4 regions of the Mesorhizobium sp. M0293 genome follow, and region 2 is predicted to be linked to each of the others. Evidence: predicted binding sites of a transcription regulator. Region 2 holds the regulator's gene; each other region holds the start of a gene.
The links. Region 2 encodes LexA, which represses DNA repair genes until DNA is damaged. Its sites were predicted from a motif close to TGTTCNNNNTGTGTTCNG; they were not measured.
Positions count from the first base shown of each region.

Region 1: a site for LexA is predicted at 2,670-2,687, ahead of recA (recombinase RecA). Genes of this name have one in related genera too.
Region 3: a site for LexA is predicted at 2,143-2,160, ahead of dinB (DNA polymerase IV). Genes of this name have one in related genera too.
Region 4: a site for LexA is predicted at 2,396-2,413, ahead of NKJ06_RS28630 (DNA recombination protein RmuC). Genes of this name have one in related genera too.

Region 1 covers NZ_JAMYSA010000048.1:9,837-14,346, reverse strand. Annotated here, with positions in the region: gene alaS (alanine--tRNA ligase) at 1-1,216, opposite strand, end outside; gene recA (recombinase RecA) at 1,515-2,612, opposite strand; gene NKJ06_RS19025 (carbohydrate kinase family protein) at 2,894-3,838, shown strand; gene NKJ06_RS19020 (pseudouridine-5'-phosphate glycosidase) at 3,914-4,510, shown strand, end outside.
Region 2 covers NZ_JAMYSA010000003.1:15,270-19,779, forward strand. Annotated here, with positions in the region: gene NKJ06_RS01950 (ComEC/Rec2 family competence protein) at 1-1,823, shown strand, start outside; gene lexA (transcriptional repressor LexA) at 1,817-2,569, opposite strand; gene kynU (kynureninase) at 3,015-4,262, opposite strand; gene kynA (tryptophan 2,3-dioxygenase) at 4,346-4,510, opposite strand, start outside.
Region 3 covers NZ_JAMYSA010000035.1:10,918-15,427, reverse strand. Annotated here, with positions in the region: gene NKJ06_RS15345 (2OG-Fe(II) oxygenase) at 1-683, shown strand, start outside; gene NKJ06_RS15340 (dihydrofolate reductase family protein) at 727-1,314, opposite strand; gene NKJ06_RS15335 (winged helix-turn-helix transcriptional regulator) at 1,453-1,869, shown strand; gene dinB (DNA polymerase IV) at 2,192-3,439, shown strand; gene NKJ06_RS15325 (cupin domain-containing protein) at 3,458-4,486, opposite strand.
Region 4 covers NZ_JAMYSA010000111.1:12,988-17,497, forward strand. Annotated here, with positions in the region: gene NKJ06_RS28620 (cation diffusion facilitator family transporter) at 1-473, shown strand, start outside; gene NKJ06_RS28625 (GFA family protein) at 681-1,085, shown strand; gene NKJ06_RS28630 (DNA recombination protein RmuC) at 1,092-2,363, opposite strand; gene def (peptide deformylase) at 2,467-2,997, shown strand; gene fmt (methionyl-tRNA formyltransferase) at 3,003-3,956, shown strand; gene NKJ06_RS28645 (GNAT family N-acetyltransferase) at 3,953-4,459, shown strand; gene truA (tRNA pseudouridine(38-40) synthase TruA) at 4,483-4,510, shown strand, end outside.

The DNA.
Region 1 (4,510 bases), on a different contig from region 2:
GCGCGTCCTGCGTCAGATCGAGCGGGAAGCCGTAGGTGTCGTAGAGCTTGAAGGCCGTCTCGCCATCCAGCATGTCGCCGGCATGCAGCGTTTCCGTCGCTTCCGAGAGCAGGCCGAGGCCGCGCACCAGCGTCTTGCGGAACCTGGTCTCCTCGAGCCTCAGGGTCTCGGTGATCAACTGTTCGCCGCGCACCAGTTCCGGATAGGCCTGGCCCATCTCGCGCACCAGCGCCGGCACCAGGCGCCACATCAGGGGATCGCGGGCACCGAGCAACTGCGCATGACGCATGGCGCGGCGCATGATGCGGCGCAAGACATAGCCGCGGCCTTCGTTTGATGGCAGCACGCCGTCTGCCACCAGGAAAGAGGACGACCGCAGGTGGTCGGCGATGACACGGAAGGACGCGACCGTCTCCTTGTCGGGACCGTGCCCGATAGCGGACGACGCCGCCTCGATCAGATGACGGAACAGATCGGTCTCGAAGACGCTTTCCACCCCTTGCAGGACGGACGCCATGCGCTCCAGGCCCATGCCGGTGTCGATCGACGGGCGCGGCAGGTCGATGCGCTCCTCCTTCGTCACCTGTTCATACTGCATGAACACCAGGTTCCAGAATTCGAGGAAACGGTCGCCGTCCTCTTCGGGGCTGCCGGGAGGGCCGCCCCAGATGTGCTCGCCGCGGTCGATGAAAATCTCCGAGCACGGCCCGCAGGGTCCGGTGTCGCCCATCGCCCAGAAATTGTCCGAGGTGGCGATGCGAATGATGCGATCATCGGAAAACCCGGCGATCTTCTTCCAGAAGCCAGCCGCCTCGTCGTCCGTGTGGTAGACGGTGACCAGCAGCTTGTCCTTGTTCAGCCCGAACTCCTTGGTGATCAGGTTCCAGGCAAGCTCGATGGCGCGCTCCTTGAAGTAGTCGCCAAAGGAGAAATTGCCGAGCATCTCGAAGAAGGTAAGATGGCGCGCGGTGTAGCCGACATTGTCAAGATCATTGTGCTTGCCGCCGGCGCGAACGCTCTTCTGGGCGGTCGAGGCGCGCGAATAGGGCCGCTTCTCCAATCCGGTGAAGACGTTCTTGAACTGCACCATGCCGGCGTTGGTGAACATCAGCGTCGGATCGTTGCGCGGCACCAGTGGGCTCGACGCGACGATCTCGTGACCTTCCTTGCGGAAGTAGTCGAGAAATGTCGACCGGATTTCGTTCACGCCACTCATGAATGCTGCCTTTTCGAGAGAGCCGCCGGCAAACCGGCGGAAAATGGGCTCTGCGTCTTAGAAGATAAGACTTGGCCTTTTAGCCGCCGCGCTTCACCCTGTCCAGAAACACGGAATTGGTCCAATGCGCAGCCTTTGCGGGCAGTTCGAACCCGCCTGGCTTCGCAGCCGAAACGCAAAACCGCCGGCGCTGGGCCGGCGGTTTCAAAACGCAATAAACGCGGAACTCGATTACATAAGCCCGAGATAATAGAACGCGATTATGGCCGAACTCCGGCCAACATCGCGGACGAAGCTGTTACATCGCGCCGGATTCTTCCTCGAAACCGTCGTCGCCACCTTCGGAGCCGCCATTCTCAAGGAACTTCTCGGCAATCAGCCCGGCATTCTGCCTGAGCGCCAATTCGATCTCGCGCGCGGTGTCGGGATTGTCGCGCAGGAACAGCTTTGCATTCTCGCGGCCCTGGCCGAGACGTTGCGAATTGTAGGAGAACCAGGCGCCCGACTTCTCGACCACGCCGGCCTTGACGCCGAGATCGACCAGTTCGCCGGTCTTGGACACGCCCTCACCATACATGATGTCGAACTCGACCACCTTGAAGGGCGGCGCCAGCTTGTTCTTGACCACCTTGACGCGGGTCTGATTGCCGACGACCTCATCGCGGTCCTTGACCGAGCCGATGCGGCGGATGTCGAGGCGCACCGAGGCGTAGAATTTCAGCGCGTTGCCACCGGTCGTGGTTTCGGGCGAACCGAACATGACGCCGATCTTCATGCGGATCTGGTTGATGAAGATGACCATGGTGTTGGAACGCGAGATCGAGGCGGTCAGCTTGCGCAGCGCCTGGCTCATCAGGCGGGCCTGCAGGCCGGGCAGCGAATCGCCCATCTCGCCTTCGATTTCGGCGCGTGGCGTCAGCGCAGCGACCGAATCGACCACCAGCACGTCGATGGCGCCGGAGCGCACCAGCGTGTCGCAGATTTCCAGCGCCTGCTCACCGGTGTCGGGCTGCGAGATCAGGAGGTTCTCCAGATCGACGCCAAGCTTGCGGGCATAGACGGGATCGAGCGCATGCTCGGCATCGACGAAGGCGCAGATGCCGCCCTTCTTCTGGGCTTCGGCCACTGTGTGCAGGGCCAGCGTGGTCTTGCCCGAGCTTTCCGGCCCATAGATCTCGACGATGCGGCCGCGCGGCAGGCCACCGACGCCAAGCGCGATGTCGAGGCCAAGCGAGCCGGTCGGCACCGTTTCGATCTCGACGACCTGCTCGTTCGCGCCGAGCCGCATGATCGAGCCCTTGCCGAAAGCCCGCTCGATTTGCGACAGCGCCGCATCCAGAGCCTTTGATTTGTCCACCGCTTTGTCCTCTACCAGCCGCAAAGAATTCTGAGCCATGATACATCACCCCTTGGTCGTCAATGAAGGCCGGACAATCCGTAATCCCTGCCTATTTGTACCTTTTTTGTTCTCGTTTGGCAAGAGGGGTCAAATATCTGAAAAACAACCAATATCCGGATTTGTTCTTTTTTCGTACCAGGAACTCGTGCAGGACCGCATCCCGCATCGGGCCAGCCGGCTCGAGTGTTTCGATCTGCCGAATCGCTGCCTTGCATGCGAAGTTCCGTCACGCAGTCTAGCGCTTGTGCGGCTGGAATAACAAAGGTCATATCGCCGGCATGCTGAAATCCGCGAAAATACTGGCCGTAGGTGGCGCCCATATCGACCGGCGTGGCCAGGTGTCGGGCCCCTACGTGCCCGCCGCATCCAATCCGGGCACGATGCGCGAGGATGTCGGCGGCGGCGTCTTCAACGCTCTGCGCAGTGCCGTGCTGCGTGGCGTCTCCGCGTCGCTGCTCTCGGTGCGCGGCGGCGATGCCGCTGCCGATACCGTTTCACGAGCCATCGCCGCGGCAGGCATTGCCGACCTGTCCGCGGTGTTCCTCGATCGCACCACGCCGAGCTATACGGCGCTGATCGACAGCGAGGGCGAATTGATCGTCGGCTTTGCCGACATGGCGCTCTATGACCTGGCGTTTCCCAAGCAGATCAGACGCTCCAGGGTGCGCGAGGTAATCGCGGCCGCCGATGCCATCTTCTGCGATGCCAACCTGCCGACGGCGGCACTGGAGCGGCTGGTTTCGCTTGCTGCCGGCAAACCCGTCTTCGCCATTGCCATTTCGCCGGCCAAGATCGTGCGTTTGAAGCCGGTGCTCGGCAATCTGGCCGTCGTCTTCATGAACCGGCGCGAAGCGATCGCGCTGGCAGACCTGGACGCGGCGGCTTCCCCGCAAGACATCGTCGCCGGGCTGAAACGCGCGGGGCTCAAGAGCGGCGTGGTGACGGCGGGCGGCGGTGCCATGCTGGGCTTCGATGACGCCGGCGTCTTCTCGATCCTGCCGCCGCCGCCAAGAAAGGTCGCTGACGTCACCGGCGCCGGCGATGCGCTGGCGGGCGCAACGGTTGCTGCCTTGCTGCGCGGCCTGCCGCTGCGGGTGGCCCTGCGCGAGGGCATTGCCGCGGCGACGCTGGCCATCGAAAGCGCCGACGCCGTTCCGGATTTCACCGCGGCGACCTTCGCGGAAGCGTTGGCTCTTGTGCCGGATGCGCAGGAAGTGGCATGAGACCGGCAAATTCATAGTGCCGGAGTTTTTTCGCGCGCCCAACCAGATGCGCTTCACTCCGGATTGGAGATCCAGATGACCCCAGAGACAGCCCGCCCCTTCATCGACATCCACGCGCCGGTGGCGCAGGCCCTGGCCGCCGGCCGGCCGGTGGTGGCGCTGGAAAGCACCATCATCACCCATGGCATGCCCTACCCCGACAATGGCGCCATGGCGGCCGATGTCGAAAAGATCATTACCGACGGCGGCGCCGTGCCGGCGACGATCGCCGTGGTCGGCGGCCGCATCAAGATCGGGCTTTCGGACGGCGAGCGCGAATCGCTGGCGATGACCGGCGACGCCATGAAGCTGTCGCGCGCCGACCTCGGCTTCGCGGTCGCGCAAGGGCGCACCGGCGGCACCACGGTCGCCGCCACCATGATCGCGGCGCATATGGTCGGCATAAAGGTGTTTGCCACCGGCGGCATCGGCGGCGTGCACAAGGGTGCCGAAAAGAGCTTTGACATTTCCGCCGACCTCGACGAACTGGCGCGCACGCCGGTCATCGTCGTGTCGGCCGGCGCCAAGGCCATCCTCGACATCGAAAAGACGCTGGAAGTGCTGGAAACGCGCGGCGTGCCGGTGATCGGCCATGGCTGCGAGACGATGCCGGCCTTCTGGTCGCGGCATTCG
Region 2 (4,510 bases):
GGGTGCGGCTTTCGACACGAAAGATCCCGGCGGACATGACCGCCGGCTCCCTGATCACTGGATATGCCAGGCTGTTGCCGCCGACCGGGCCGGTGCGGCCGGACAGCTACGACTTCTCCTTCGACAGCTATTTTGCCGGCATCGGCGGCAGCGGGTTCTTTCTCGGCAATCCAAAACTCGTCGTCACCGACGACTATATGCCGCTGGCAGCCCGCCTTTCCTCGGGGATCGAAAAAGCCCGTGAAGCCATTGCCGATCACATCAGGGGCAGCGTCGGTGGCGCCGAAGGCGAGATCGCCGCGGCGCTGATCGTCGGCGTTCGCGCCGGCATCCCCGATGAAATCAACGAAGCGATGCGGCGCACCGGCATTTACCACATCATCTCTATTTCCGGACTGCACATGGCGTTGGTCGCCGGCACCATCATGGGTTTGCTGCGCGGCGCCTTCGCCCTGTTTCCGGATTTTTCCGCGCGTCGCCCGGTCAAGAAATACGCCGCCGCCGCCGCACTTTTCTCGATCGCCGCCTATCTCATCATTTCCGGGGTCGTCGTTGCCGCCGAGCGCAGTTTCATCATGCTGGCGGTGATGCTGATTGCAGTGCTGTTCGATCGAGCGGCGCTGACGATGCGCAATCTGGCGATCTCGGCGATCGCCGTCATTGTGGTGTCGCCGCACGAGGTGGTCGGCCCGAGTTTCCAGATGTCCTTCGCCGCGACCGCCGCACTCGTCGGCGCCTACGCCGGCTGGGCGGATCATCGTGCAGGAAAGGCGAGACCACCGCCGCCAAAGCGATCGCTGCCCAGTTTCCTGACGCGAAAATTCCTGCTGGCGGCGGGCGGCCTTTCCATGACTTCCATCATCGCCGGCGGCGCCACGGCGCTGTTTGCCATTTGGCATTTTCAGCGTGTGTCGCCGCTCAGCCTGTTCGCCAATCTGGCCATCATGCCCATCGTGACAGTCGTCATGTTTCTGGCCGTCGCCAGCGCGTTGCTGATGCCGTTTGGGTTGGACTGGCCGGCCCTCTACCTGATGGGCAAGGGACTTACGCTGATGATCGCCATATCGGGCTGGATCTCCGAGCGTTCGCCTGTCGATGCGGTCGGACTGATTTCTCAGCAGTCTGTCCTGCTGGTGGCGATTGCCCTGGTCATCGCGACGATGGCGACGACATGGCTGCGGCTCGCGGCTCTTCCCTTCGCGCTTGCCGGCCTGCTGACCGTCTCGGATACGCGCACACCCGACGTGCTGATCTCGGAGGACGCAAGGCTGGTTGCGTTGCCGATCGGCGGTGGCGAACTTGCCGTCAGCCGCGCGCGCCCGAACGAATTCACCGTCGACAACTGGAAACGCGCGCTGACATCCGAAACCATCGTCATGCCGGAGGTGTTCAACGAAGGCGATGGCCAATTCGACGTCAGGGATGCCGCTGAAATGCCGCCGGGAGCGCCGTTCTATTGCACATCAGGCGTTTGTCTCGCCAGGCATCCGTCCGGTGCATTCATTGCCTATGTCGAGGATCGAAAGGACACCTGGAAAGCCTGTGGTTTCGCCGACCTGATCGTCATCAATGACGCGACGGCCTATGACGCCTGTCACAACCCACTGGTTCTCGTCATCACCAAACGGCAACTGGCTCGCAAAGGCAGTGCTGCCGTCTTCTTCGATCGCCAATCGGCGACCACGCCAGCGACAATCAGCTTCGCCGTGGACAGGCCATATCGGCCCTGGCATGTACAACGCAAATTCTCGCGTGAGGCGAGGGGACTGCCGCCCTTCCAGAGACCCGAGAAGCCAGCGGCTAAACCGCAGCCGCCTCAGTAGCGGCGGATCAAACCGACGAGCTTGCCTTGCACCTTGACCCTGTCGGGTCCGAAAATCCGGGTTTCATAGGCCGGATTGGCGGCTTCGAGAGCAATCGAGGCGCCCTTGCGGCGGAACCGCTTCAGCGTCGCTTCCTCTTCATCCACCAGCGCCACGATGATCTCGCCGGGGCTGGCCGTATCGGCATTGCGGATGATGACGGTATCGCCGTCGAAGATGCCGGCCTCGATCATCGAGTCACCCTTGACCTCCAGGGCATAGTGCTCGCCGCCCATGATCATGTCCGGCGGCACCGAGATCGAATGCGTCTGGTGCTGGATGGCATCGATCGGCACACCGGCGGCGATACGACCCATCACCGGGATCGACACGGCGGAGACCACGTCGTCGTCATTGCCGGCCGAAGGCATCCGCGAAGACGCCGGCTTGATCTGTCGGCCAACGCCGCCCTGACCGAGACTAGTCTGACCAAGACTGCCCTGGATGACGCTTGGCGAGAACTTTTTCGCCGCGTTGAGGCCGGGCGCGATCGAGTCCGGCAACCGCAGCACTTCCAGCGCGCGTGCCCGGTTGGGCAGTCGGCGAATGAAGCCGCGCTCTTCCAGAGCCGTGATCAACCGATGAATTCCGGATTTGGAGGCAAGGTCGAGCGCCTCCTTCATCTCGTCGAAGGATGGCGGAATGCCGCTTTCCTTCAGGCGTTCATGGATGAACATCAGCAGTTCGTGTTGCTTGCGTGTCAGCATGGCGGCCCCCAGGGTACCTAAAACCAGAATCAGAAAACAAACCCAGAACAAACACTATCTGTTCCAGTTGTGTTCCGCAACTGTTTAAAGTTTAATGAATTTATTAAGGGGATCGAAATTATTGGCAGCTCGCTGCCGGGCCTCGCCGACGACTGCATCCCGTCACAATGCGCTTGCCGGCATTGAAATTGTTATGGTTAATGGGCTGCCCGCCCATCCCTGGCCCAAGCTTGGCATGAGCTGCCCATGGATCCGCGACGGGGTATTCCCAGCCTTCTGTGCATTCGTCTGCCGTGAACGAAACGAAGCCAAAATGCCAACCTTGGTTAATTTGGTGATGCCAGTGCTGTCCACCAGCGGCGACCGGATTCGTGCGCTGGAAATTCGTCCCTCCGTCATCCCGCCAATAGGCAAGGGCGCGACAACAGTCGTCGGGACGGCTGCGTCAGGTAACGGCCTCCTTGACGGCGAAACGCTGGTCCTTCCATGCACCCGTGCGCAGAATGTCTTCCAGCACCTCAACCGCCAGCCACACATCCTTGTAGCCGACATAGAGTGGCGTGAAGCCGAAACGGATGGTCGATGGCGCGCGGAAGTCACCGATCACCCCCCGCTCGATCAGCGCCCGCATGATTTGATAGCCATGATCGTGAAGGAACGACACCTGGCTGCCGCGCCTGGTCGCGTCGCGGGTGCTCTCCAGCGTGAGACCATAGGCGCCGCACTTCGCTTCGACGAGCTGGATGAACAGTTCGGTCAGCGCGACGCTTTTCTTTCGCAATTCCGCCATGTCGACGTCGTTCCAGATGGCAAGCGCACCTTTGAGCGCCCGCATCGATAGGACCGGCTGCGTGCCGCACAGAAAGCGGCGGATGCCGGTGCCGGCCACATAACCCCGTTCGAAGGCAAAGGGCCGTGCATGCCCCCACCAGCCGCTGAGTGGCTGGCTGATCTCGCCATGGTGGCGCTGGGCGGCATAGATGAAGGCCGGCGCGCCCGGCCCCCCGTTGAGGTACTTGTAGGTGCAGCCGACAGCGAAATCGGCATTTGCGCGGTCGAGCTCGACCGGCAGAGCGCCCGCGGTGTGGCAGAGATCCCAGACGATCAGCGCTCCGGCCGCATGAGCCTTGCGCGTCAGCGCCGCCATGTCGCGCAGTTCACCCGATTTGTAATTGACGTGGTTGACCAGTACCACCGCGACGCTTTCGTCGATCAGTTCTTCAATGGTTGGTGCGTCGACGCCCGCGAGACGCAGCAAGGCGCCATCCCGGGTCGAGGCCACGCCTTCGGCGATGTACAGGTCGGTCGGAAAACTGTCGCCCTCGGCGACGATGGCCAACCGGCCGGGCCGCATCTCCATCGCCGCATGCAACACCTTGTAGATGTTGGTCGACGTCGTATCGCAGACGACGGTCTGGCCGGCCGCGGCTCCGATCAGGCGTCCAAGCTGATCGCCGAGTTCGATCGGCATCTCGAACCATCCGGCCGTATTCCAGGCCCGGATGAGATCCTGGGCCCATTCCTTGGTAGCCGCCTGCTGCAGCTCGCCGAAAACGGCATGCGACGCTGCCCCGAGAGAATTGCCGTCGAGATAGATCACCCCCTCCGGCAGAATGAAACGATCGCGCATGGCGCGCAGCGGATCCGTGGCATCCATCGCTTCGATCGCAGCGAGATCAGGAATTCCACCCATGGTCAGTCAATCCTCGGTTGTTCGCGAAGGGTTTTCCGCCACAAGCGCGTCCCCTCGGTATGCCTGTTCTCATTTCGATGATGTCAGAGCCGGGTGCGGACCGTCCACAGCTCCGGAAACAGCACGACCTCAAGCATCTTCTTGAGGTACGATGCACCCGACGTGCCGCCGGTGCCGCGTTTCAGGCCGATGATGCGCTCGACCGTGGTGACGTGGTTGAAGCGCCAGCGGCGGAAATAATCCTCGAA
Region 3 (4,510 bases), on a different contig from region 2:
GTTACGACTGGCCGGCCCTAGCCGCCGAACTCGACGGCTTCGGCTGTGCGGTGATCGAAAAGCTGCTGTCGCCTGACGAGTGCCGCCGGATCGCCGGCCTCTATCCCGAGGAACGGCATTTCCGCAGCCACATCCATATGGCTAGGCACGGCTTCGGCAAGGGCGAGTACCGCTACTTCCGCTACCCCTTGCCCGACCTCTTGGGCGGCCTGCGCAGCGCGCTCTATCCCAGGCTGGCCGAGGTCGCCAACCGCTGGAATGAGCGCATGGGGCAAGCCATGCGCTACCCCGCTACGCATGCGGCGTTTCTCGAACAATGCCATGCCGCAGGCCAGACGCGGCCGACGCCGCTGCTGCTGCAATATGTGCCCGGCGACTTCAACTGCCTGCATCAGGACCTCTATGGCGACCTCGCCTTCCCGCTGCAGGTGGCGATCCTGCTCTCCGAGCCGGACCGGGATTTCACCGGCGGCGAGTTTGTGCTGACCGAACAGCGGCCGCGCATGCAGAGCCGGGTCGAGGTGGTGCCGCTGCGCCAGGGCGACGCCGTCGTCTTCGCCGTCCACAACCGGCCGGTGCAGGGAACCAAGGGCAATTACCGCGTCAATCTGCGCCACGGCGTCAGCCGCCTGCGCTCAGGCATGCGCCACACGGTCGGCATCATTTTTCATGATGCAAAGTGAGTGTTGTGAGGCGCTCTCTTCTCCTTGTTAGAGAAGGGCTGCCTCACCTTGCCCGTGCGTAACGGTTGACCACCATGCCGCAGGCATAGGCCTTCGAGCCGAGCAGCCGCAGGGTCTGGAAACCGCCCTGGTCGAAGATCCGGCGTCCGGCGCCCAGCACCGCCGGGTTGATGAACAGCTGGAACTCGTCGACCAGCCCGGCCGCGATCAGCGAGGAGGCGAAACCGGCACCGCCGAAGACGGCCATGTCACCGCCCTCGCCAGCCTTCAGCGCACCGATTTCGCGCGGCAGGTCGCCGCTGGCCACTGTCGTGCGCTCCCAGGCGGATTGCTTGAGCTTGTCGCTCAGCACCACCTTCCGGGCGTCGACGACGCGCTGCGCGAACGCATAGAAGGGATCGCGCGGAAATTTCTTCGCCGCACTACCCCAATGGGCTAGATAGCCCTCCTGCGCCATCTTGCGGCTGAGCAGGATGGTGTCGATGCCGGCGAAGACGGCGTTGAAGTCCTGCTTCAGCTCGTCGTCCCAGGCGCTCTCGTCACCCCATTCCCAGAGCTGCCAGGCATGGTCCTCATTGGCGCCGACAAAGCCGTCGACCGACATCTGCATCTGAAGGATCAATTTTCTCATCGTCATTCTCCTCGGGTTTGTGCGGATGCGGGCGAAACCATGGTTCGCTACGGCTTCGCCATTGGTTTACATTTGGAACCATTGACGCCAAGCCAAAAATGATGTCAATAGGAAAGTGATTTAAAAATGGAACCATAGATGTCGACGCGCGAAAAATCCGGCTGCCCGATCAACCTGTCGCTCGAACTCGTCGGCGACCGCTGGACGCTGCTCATCATCCGCGACCTGGTCTTCGCCGGGAAAAGGCACTTTCGCGAATTCCTGCAATCCGACGAAGGCATCTCATCGCGCACGCTGGCCGAGCGGCTGCAGACCCTTCAGGACGAAGGCATCCTCACCCGCAGCGACGACCCGACGCATGGGCTGAAGACGGTCTACCGGCTGACCGAGGCCGGCATCGACCTGCTGCCCGTACTGGCGACGCTCGGCGCCTGGGGCAGCAAACACCGCAAGGCCGACGATCATCTGGCGCGGATCGCCGAAGAGCTGGCGGCGGGCGGCGAGCCCGCTCTGGAGGCCATGAAGGCGGCGCTGCGGGCGGAGCATATTGTCTAGACAGTGGCGAATTCCGAGAGCAGCATTATTCTCTTCTGCAAGGTGAGTGCCGCCCCTCATTGCCCTGCCGGGCATTTCTCCCCGTAAACGGGGAGAAAGAAGCTGTCGCGGCGCCGATCCCTTTCCTGCGACGCCGCCAATTGGCGAAACGGTCGATGACAGCGTCCCTCGCCCCGTTTACGGGGAGAGGATGCCGGCAGGCAGGTGAGGGGCAGCGCTGCCGCCGCGATTTTGGGTGGCGTGATCATGTCCATCTTGACAATCACCCCCTTTTGTTCTCTATTCGTTCGCGTCTATCAGCAACTGCGGATGTGCCTTCGGGATGGAAACGACAGCCACCATCCTGCATGCCGATCTCGACGCCTTCTATGCCTCCGTCGAGCAATTGCTCGACCCGTCGCTGCGCGGCAAGCCGATCGCGGTGGGCGGCGGCGTGGTGCTCGCCGCCTCCTACGAGGCGCGCGCCTTCGGCGTGCGCGGCGGCATGCCGGGGCGCAAGGCGCGCGAACTCTGCCCGCAGCTGATCTTCGTCGGCGGCAATTTCAGCCACTACCAGCGGCTGGGCGATGCTGCTATCAAAGTGCGCGACGATTTCACCCCGCTGGTCGAGCGCATCTCCATCGACGAGGCCTTTGCCGATGTCGCCGGCTGCACGCATCTGTTCGGCTCTCCACAAGAGATCGCAACGATCATCCGCCGCCGGGTACGCGCCGAACTCGGCCTGCCGATCTCGATCGGCGTCGCCCGCACCAAGCATCTGGCCAAGATCGCCTCGCAGGTGGCCAAGCCCGACGGGTTGGTAGTGGTCGAGCCCGGCAGCGAGCTTGCTTTCCTGCACGATCTGCCCGTCGGGCTGATGTGGGGCGTCGGCCCGGCGACCAGGGCGCGGCTGGCCGAAATCGGCGTCGAGACCATCGGCCAGCTGGCCAGGACCCACAGCGGCGCGCGGACACGGCTGCTGGGTCCCGCCGTCGGCGAAAAGCTCGCCGCCCTGTCATGGAACCGCGACCCGCGAAAACTGGAGACGAAGCGCCGCGCGCACTCGGCCGGCGCGCAATCGGCGCTCGGCCTGAAGCCGGCGGTATCGCGGGTCATCGTGCCCACTCTGCTGCATCTGGCCGACCGCGTAGCCAGCCGGTTGCGCGCCAAGTCACGTCCCGGCCGCACGGTGACGGTGCGCGTGCGCTTTGCCGATCTGAGCGCCGTTACGCGCTCGATCACGCTTGAACAGCCGATCTCGGCGACAACGATGCTGGCCGAGATCGCCGGCGACCTGGTGCGCGGCGTGCTCGCCGACCACCCGCACGACAAAACGATCTCGCTGCTGGCGATCTCGGTCTCGCATCTCGAGGAAAGCTTCGAGCTGCAGCTCGAACTGCCCTTCGGCCTCGCCGATGAGAAACGCAGGCCCGGTACCAGGAAAGGCCTGGCACGCTTCGACGCCGACCGCGCCATCGACAAGATCCGCGAACGCTTCGGCAAACAGGCGGTCGGCTACGGCACGGTGGCGCTGGAAGCGGCGCGCTCGGTTCCGGATGAATTCAGGGAACTGGCCGAGAAGCAATTGTGAGCGGGAGACAGCGAGGCGCTATTGCGTCTCTTCACCGTCCCAGTAAAGCCTCACCGCCGCCATATCGAAAATACCGTCGCGCCGGCGCAAGGCGTCCACCGCCATCTTGTTGGAATCGGGATAGACGCAGACTTCATTGGGATTTCTTTCGCCGATCATCAAATAGCGGCATTGTCCGCTACCGCTGTTGAGGAAGGAATGGCCAACCGGCCGGCCGGCGGGAAAGCAGACATAGTCGCCAGCTTTCATCTCGTGGCGCTCCTCGCCAAGCAGCAGCGTCACCTGCCCTTCCAGGATCAGCGCGTGCTCTTCTTCCAGCATGTGGTAGTGCCGGGGCGCCAGGCGCATGCCGGACGCCGGCGCCTCGATCAGCATGCCGACGTGATAATCGGACCGGCCCAGAGCGGCATAGGTCAGATGCCTGGACCGGCCGCCGAACCGCGGGCCTTCGCCTTCGACCTTCCACTCGACAGCATCGCTAGCGATCGGCGGGATCGGCGCAACCGGGGCCTTGGTGACACCGGCCGTCACATCCGACGGCAACGGATCGCCGGCGGCAAGGCCGGTGTTCTCGCCGTCCCAGTAGGTTCGGATTGCCGCGAGGTCGAAGATCGCGCGGCTGCCTAGCGCGCGCACCAGCACCTTGTTGGAGGCGGTGTAGACGACAACTTCATTCGGGTTGCGCTCGCCGACGATGATGTAGCGGCACGGCGCGTCGCTGGTGTTGATCAGGCAATGCCCCGCCGCCGCGCCCGCCGGAAAGCAGATATAGTCGCCGGACTTCATGGCATAGGCGACGTCGCCGACATAAGCGGTGGGCATCCCTTCGAGGATGAAGACATGCTCTTCCTCGAGAATATGGTAATGCGCCGGCGAGGTCTGCTTGCCCGGCGGCAGTTCCTCGATCGCCACGCCGACATGATAGTTTTCGCCAAGGGCGGCCAGCGACAAATGCCGATAGCGCACGCCGAAGCGCGGCACATCGGACCATTCCGTCCACGGTACCTCATCCGATGCGAATGGCACGGGCGCTTTCTCGTCTGCCATTGGGGGCCTCCTGATCCTGTCGCC
Region 4 (4,510 bases), on a different contig from region 2:
AGGACAGTGCGGCACTTCTCGGCCTGATCGTCGCCTTCGCCGGGATCCTGGCGGCGGAACTGCTGGAAATGCCGGAACTCGATGGCGCCGCCTCGATCGGCATCGGGCTGATCCTTGGCGCGACGGCGATTTTCCTGGCCCGCGAAAGTAAGGGCTTGCTGATCGGCGAGCCGGCCTCGCCCGAGGTGCAGAGACAGGTGTTGGCGATCGCCCAGCAGGATCCGGCGGTGCAACGGGCGAACGGCGTTCTGACTGTCCATATGGGGCCGGCAGAGATCGTCGCCGGCCTGAGCATCGAGTTCGAGGATCATCTGACGGCGCCGGAGATCGAAGCTTGTGTGGAGCGATTGGAAGCGAAGCTAAAGAGTGAGATGCCGGAGATCATCCGGCTGTTCGTCAAGCCGCAGACCACCGGCACCTGGGAGAAGCGGCGCAAGCTGATCGACTCCCCATCCGATCCGGCACTGGACTAAGGTGCGTTGAGATTCAGGTCAGGCCGAGTCGAAAACGGTGGATTCCGAGAACCGGAGCGGAGCGTACTTTTGGGTACGTGAGCACCGGAAGCGCAGGAAGCTACCGTTTGGAGGCCGGCATCACCTGAATATCAACACACCTTAGCGCAGCGCCATTGCCTCACGGTCTTGCCCCGCTAAGATTAGAAAGACTTTGGAGGAACGAAGATGAAAATCGACGGCGGCTGCCATTGTGGCGCCATCACCTATGAGGCGGAGGTCGATCCTGAAAAGACGAATATCTGCCACTGCACGGACTGCCAGCAACTGACCGGCACGGCTTTTCGCGTGACGGTTCCGGCGCCCGAAAGCAACTACCGCATCACCAAGGGTACGCCGAAAATCTACATCAAGATCGTGGCGAGCGGCGCCAAGCGCGCCCAGGCCTTTTGCGCCGACTGCGGTTCGCACCTTTACGCCACATCGGTCGGAGATGGTCCGAAGGTCTACGGAATTCGAACGGGAACCGCGCGGCAACGCGAGGATCTGGTTCCGACACAGCAGAAATGGCACCGCTCGGCGCTGCACTGGCTGCCTGAATTTAAGGGCATGACCACCATAGAGGAGCAGTAGCGGGGCTTAGTCGTCGCCTTCGACGACCCTCAGCCTGAGCTGTCCGGTTTTCGAATCAGCAACGCGTGCACCCGCGTCAACCTTCGCAGCAGGAGCCCGTGATGCTGCGTCCGCTGCGGCATCGCCGTCGGGCTGCGCGCCGAATTCCAGCGCCTCGATCTTCTGGCCGCGCTTGGTGACCTTCGACGTCGAAACCAGGATGTCGTCGATGTCCTTGGCCGACTGGCCGAAATGGACCTGCAGCTTGCGCACCCGCTCGTCGACACGCGCAACGTCTTCCATCAGCCGGATGACCTCGCCCTGGATCAAATGCGCCTGTTCGCGCATGCGGGCATCCTTGAGTATCGCCTGGATAACCTGGATCGACAGCATCAGCAGCGACGGCGAGACGATGACAACGCGGGCGCGATGCGCCTTGTGGACGATCGCCTCGAAATTCTCATGGATCTCGGCGAACACCGATTCCGACGGCACGAACATGAAGGCAGTGTCCTGCGTCTCGCCCTGGATCAGATATTTTTCCGATATATCGCGGACATGGATCTCGATGTCGCGGCGAAAGGCCTGCGAGGCGGCCTTCTGCAGGTCGGCGCCGTCGGCGGCGCGGATGGCATTCCAGGCTTCCAGCGGAAACTTGGCGTCGATGGCAAGCGACGGCGCGCCGTTCGGCATCTTCACCAGGCAGTCGGGCCGGCTGCCGTTCGACAGCGTCGCCTGGAATTCATAGGCGCCGTGCGGCAGGCCGTCGGCGACGATCGCCTCCATGCGTGACTGGCCGAAGGCGCCGCGCGTCTGCTTGTTGGAGAGTATCGCCTGCAACTGCACGACCTGGCCGGCGAGCGACTGGATGTTGCCTTGCGCGACATCGATGATCGCCAGCCGCTCCTGCAATTTGGCCAGACTTTCATGCGTCGATTTGGTCTGCTCGGTCATGGTCTGGCCGAGGCGGCCGGTCATGGCGTCGAGACGCTGGCCGATCGACTGCGTCAGCTCCGCCTGCCGTGCTCCGAACACTTCGGCGATGGCGCCCATGCGGCCCTGCATCTCGGCCTGGCTTTGCAATATGCCGGCCATCCTCGCCTCGGCGTCACGGGCATGGTCGGCGGCTTCGGCGGCGGCGACTGCGCGCGCCTTGGCCGACCGCCACAGCGCGATGACGAGCGCCACGAACAGGCCGAGGAACAGCAAGGTGCCGAAGGCCAGTGCATGGCCGAGCGTGATCGTGGTGGCGCCAAGCCGGGCGACAGGTTCCGAAAGGATGGTGCTCAGATCATTCATGTGGACAGCATAGACGATTCGCCCCGATAGCACAGATCAAAACGTGAACGTGCCTCAAGCCCAGCGGTTGACGCTTTTCGCTGGAGGTCTTAGGTGGAACGCCATGCCGATCAAGCCGCTCATCATTCTTCCCGACCCCATCCTGCGCCAGGTTTCGAAGCCCGTGGAGCGTGTCGACGCGCCTTTGCGCAAATTAGCCGACGACATGCTGGCGACCATGTATGATGCGCCCGGCATCGGGCTTGCGGCAATCCAGATCGGCGAGCCGCTGCGCATGCTGGTTATCGATCTGGCCAAGGAAGACGAGACGCCGGCGCCGCACGTCTTCATCAATCCAGAAATCCTGGAGAGCGCCGATGTGCGCTCCGTCTACGAGGAAGGCTGCCTGTCGATCCCGGATTATTACGCCGAGGTCGAACGCCCGGCCTCCGTGCGGGTGAAATATCTCGACCGTGACGGCAAGTTGCAGGAGCTGGAGGCCGAGGGCCTGATGGCGACCTGCCTGCAGCACGAGATCGATCACCTCAATGGTGTCCTGTTCATCGACCACATCTCGAAGCTGAAGCGCGACATGGTGGTGAAGAAATTCAAGAAGCTCGCCAAGGACAAGGCGCCGGGCAAGCTGGTGGGATAGGGGAAATGCCCCTTCGCGTCATCTTCATGGGCACGCCGGAGTTTTCGGTGCCGACGCTGCGTGCGATTGCCGAGGCCGGACATGAGATATCAGCCGTCTACACCCAGCCGCCGCGCGCCGCTGGACGGCGTGGGCTGGAGCTGACGCCGTCGCCGGTGCAGCGCGAGGCCGAGCGGCTGGGCATCGAGATCCGGACACCGACTTCGCTCAAGGGCGAGGCCGAGCAAGCCGCGTTCCGTGCCTTGCAGGCTGATGTCGCCGTGGTTGTCGCCTACGGCTTGCTGCTGCCTAAGGCCGTTCTGGAGGCAACCCGGCTTGGCTGCATCAACGGCCATGCCTCGCTCTTGCCGCGCTGGCGCGGCGCCGCACCGATCCAGCGCGCCATCATGGCCGGCGACTTCGAAAGCGGCATGATGGTGATGCGCATGGAAGAGGGTCTGGACACCGGTCCGGTCGGACTGGTTGAAAAATGCGCCATCGAACCCGATATGACGGCCGGCGATCTGCATGATCGGTTGATGAGTGTTGGTGCAACCCTGATGGTGGAAGCACTGGCGCGACTGGAGAGGAACACCCTGACATTTACCGCACAAGCTGTGGATGGGGTGGCCTATGCCAAGAAAATCGATAAATCCGAGACTCGCGTGGACTGGACTCGCTCGGCGAGCGAGGTCCACAATCATATACGCGGCCTGTCGCCCTTTCCCGGCGCCTGGTCCGAGATAGGAATTGGCGGCCGCCTGGAGCGGCTGAAACTGCTTCGCTCGACGCTGTCCGAAGGCCTGTCGCTTTCGGAAGATTTGGGCGAGTCGGGAGGAATTCTCGATGACCGGCTGACGGTTGCCTGCGGATCAGGCGCGATCAGGCTGGTCGAAGTTCAACGGGCGGGCGGAAGGCCCGCTGCCGCGTCGGAATTCCTGCGCGGGGCCAAGATCGAAAAAGGAATGAAATTCTCATGAGCATGATGTCGATACGCGCGGCCACGCCGCGGGATCGCGAGGCCATTCGCCTCGTCGAGGAACACGCTTTCGGTCAGCAGGCGGAGGCCGGGCTGGTCGACGCGCTGGTGACCGGCGGCGACGCGGTTGCCGAACTGGTGGCGGAAGAAGACGGCCAGGTGGTCGGCCACATCCTGTTTTCGCGGCTGTTCGTCCAGAATGGCGGCAAGAGCTTCGCGGCCGTGGCGCTGGCGCCGCTGGCGGTGGAGCCCTCGTTCCACGGCAGCGGCATCGGTGGCGCGCTGATCCGCGCGGCGCATATCCGCCTCAGGGATGGCGGCGAAACGCTTGCCGTAGTGCTGGGCGATCCGGCCTATTACGGGCGTTTCGGCTACAGCCACACGCGTGCCCAGGACTTCGAAAGCGACTACCAGGGCGAAGCGCTGCAGGCCCTGGCCTGGGGCGACGCCCCGGAAGCCGGCAGACTGGTCTACGCCTCGGCCTTCACCGCTCTCGCCGCCTAGGCGAGAGCGTATAGCCACCCGGCATGCCGCGTTTTCGCCTCGACATCGAAT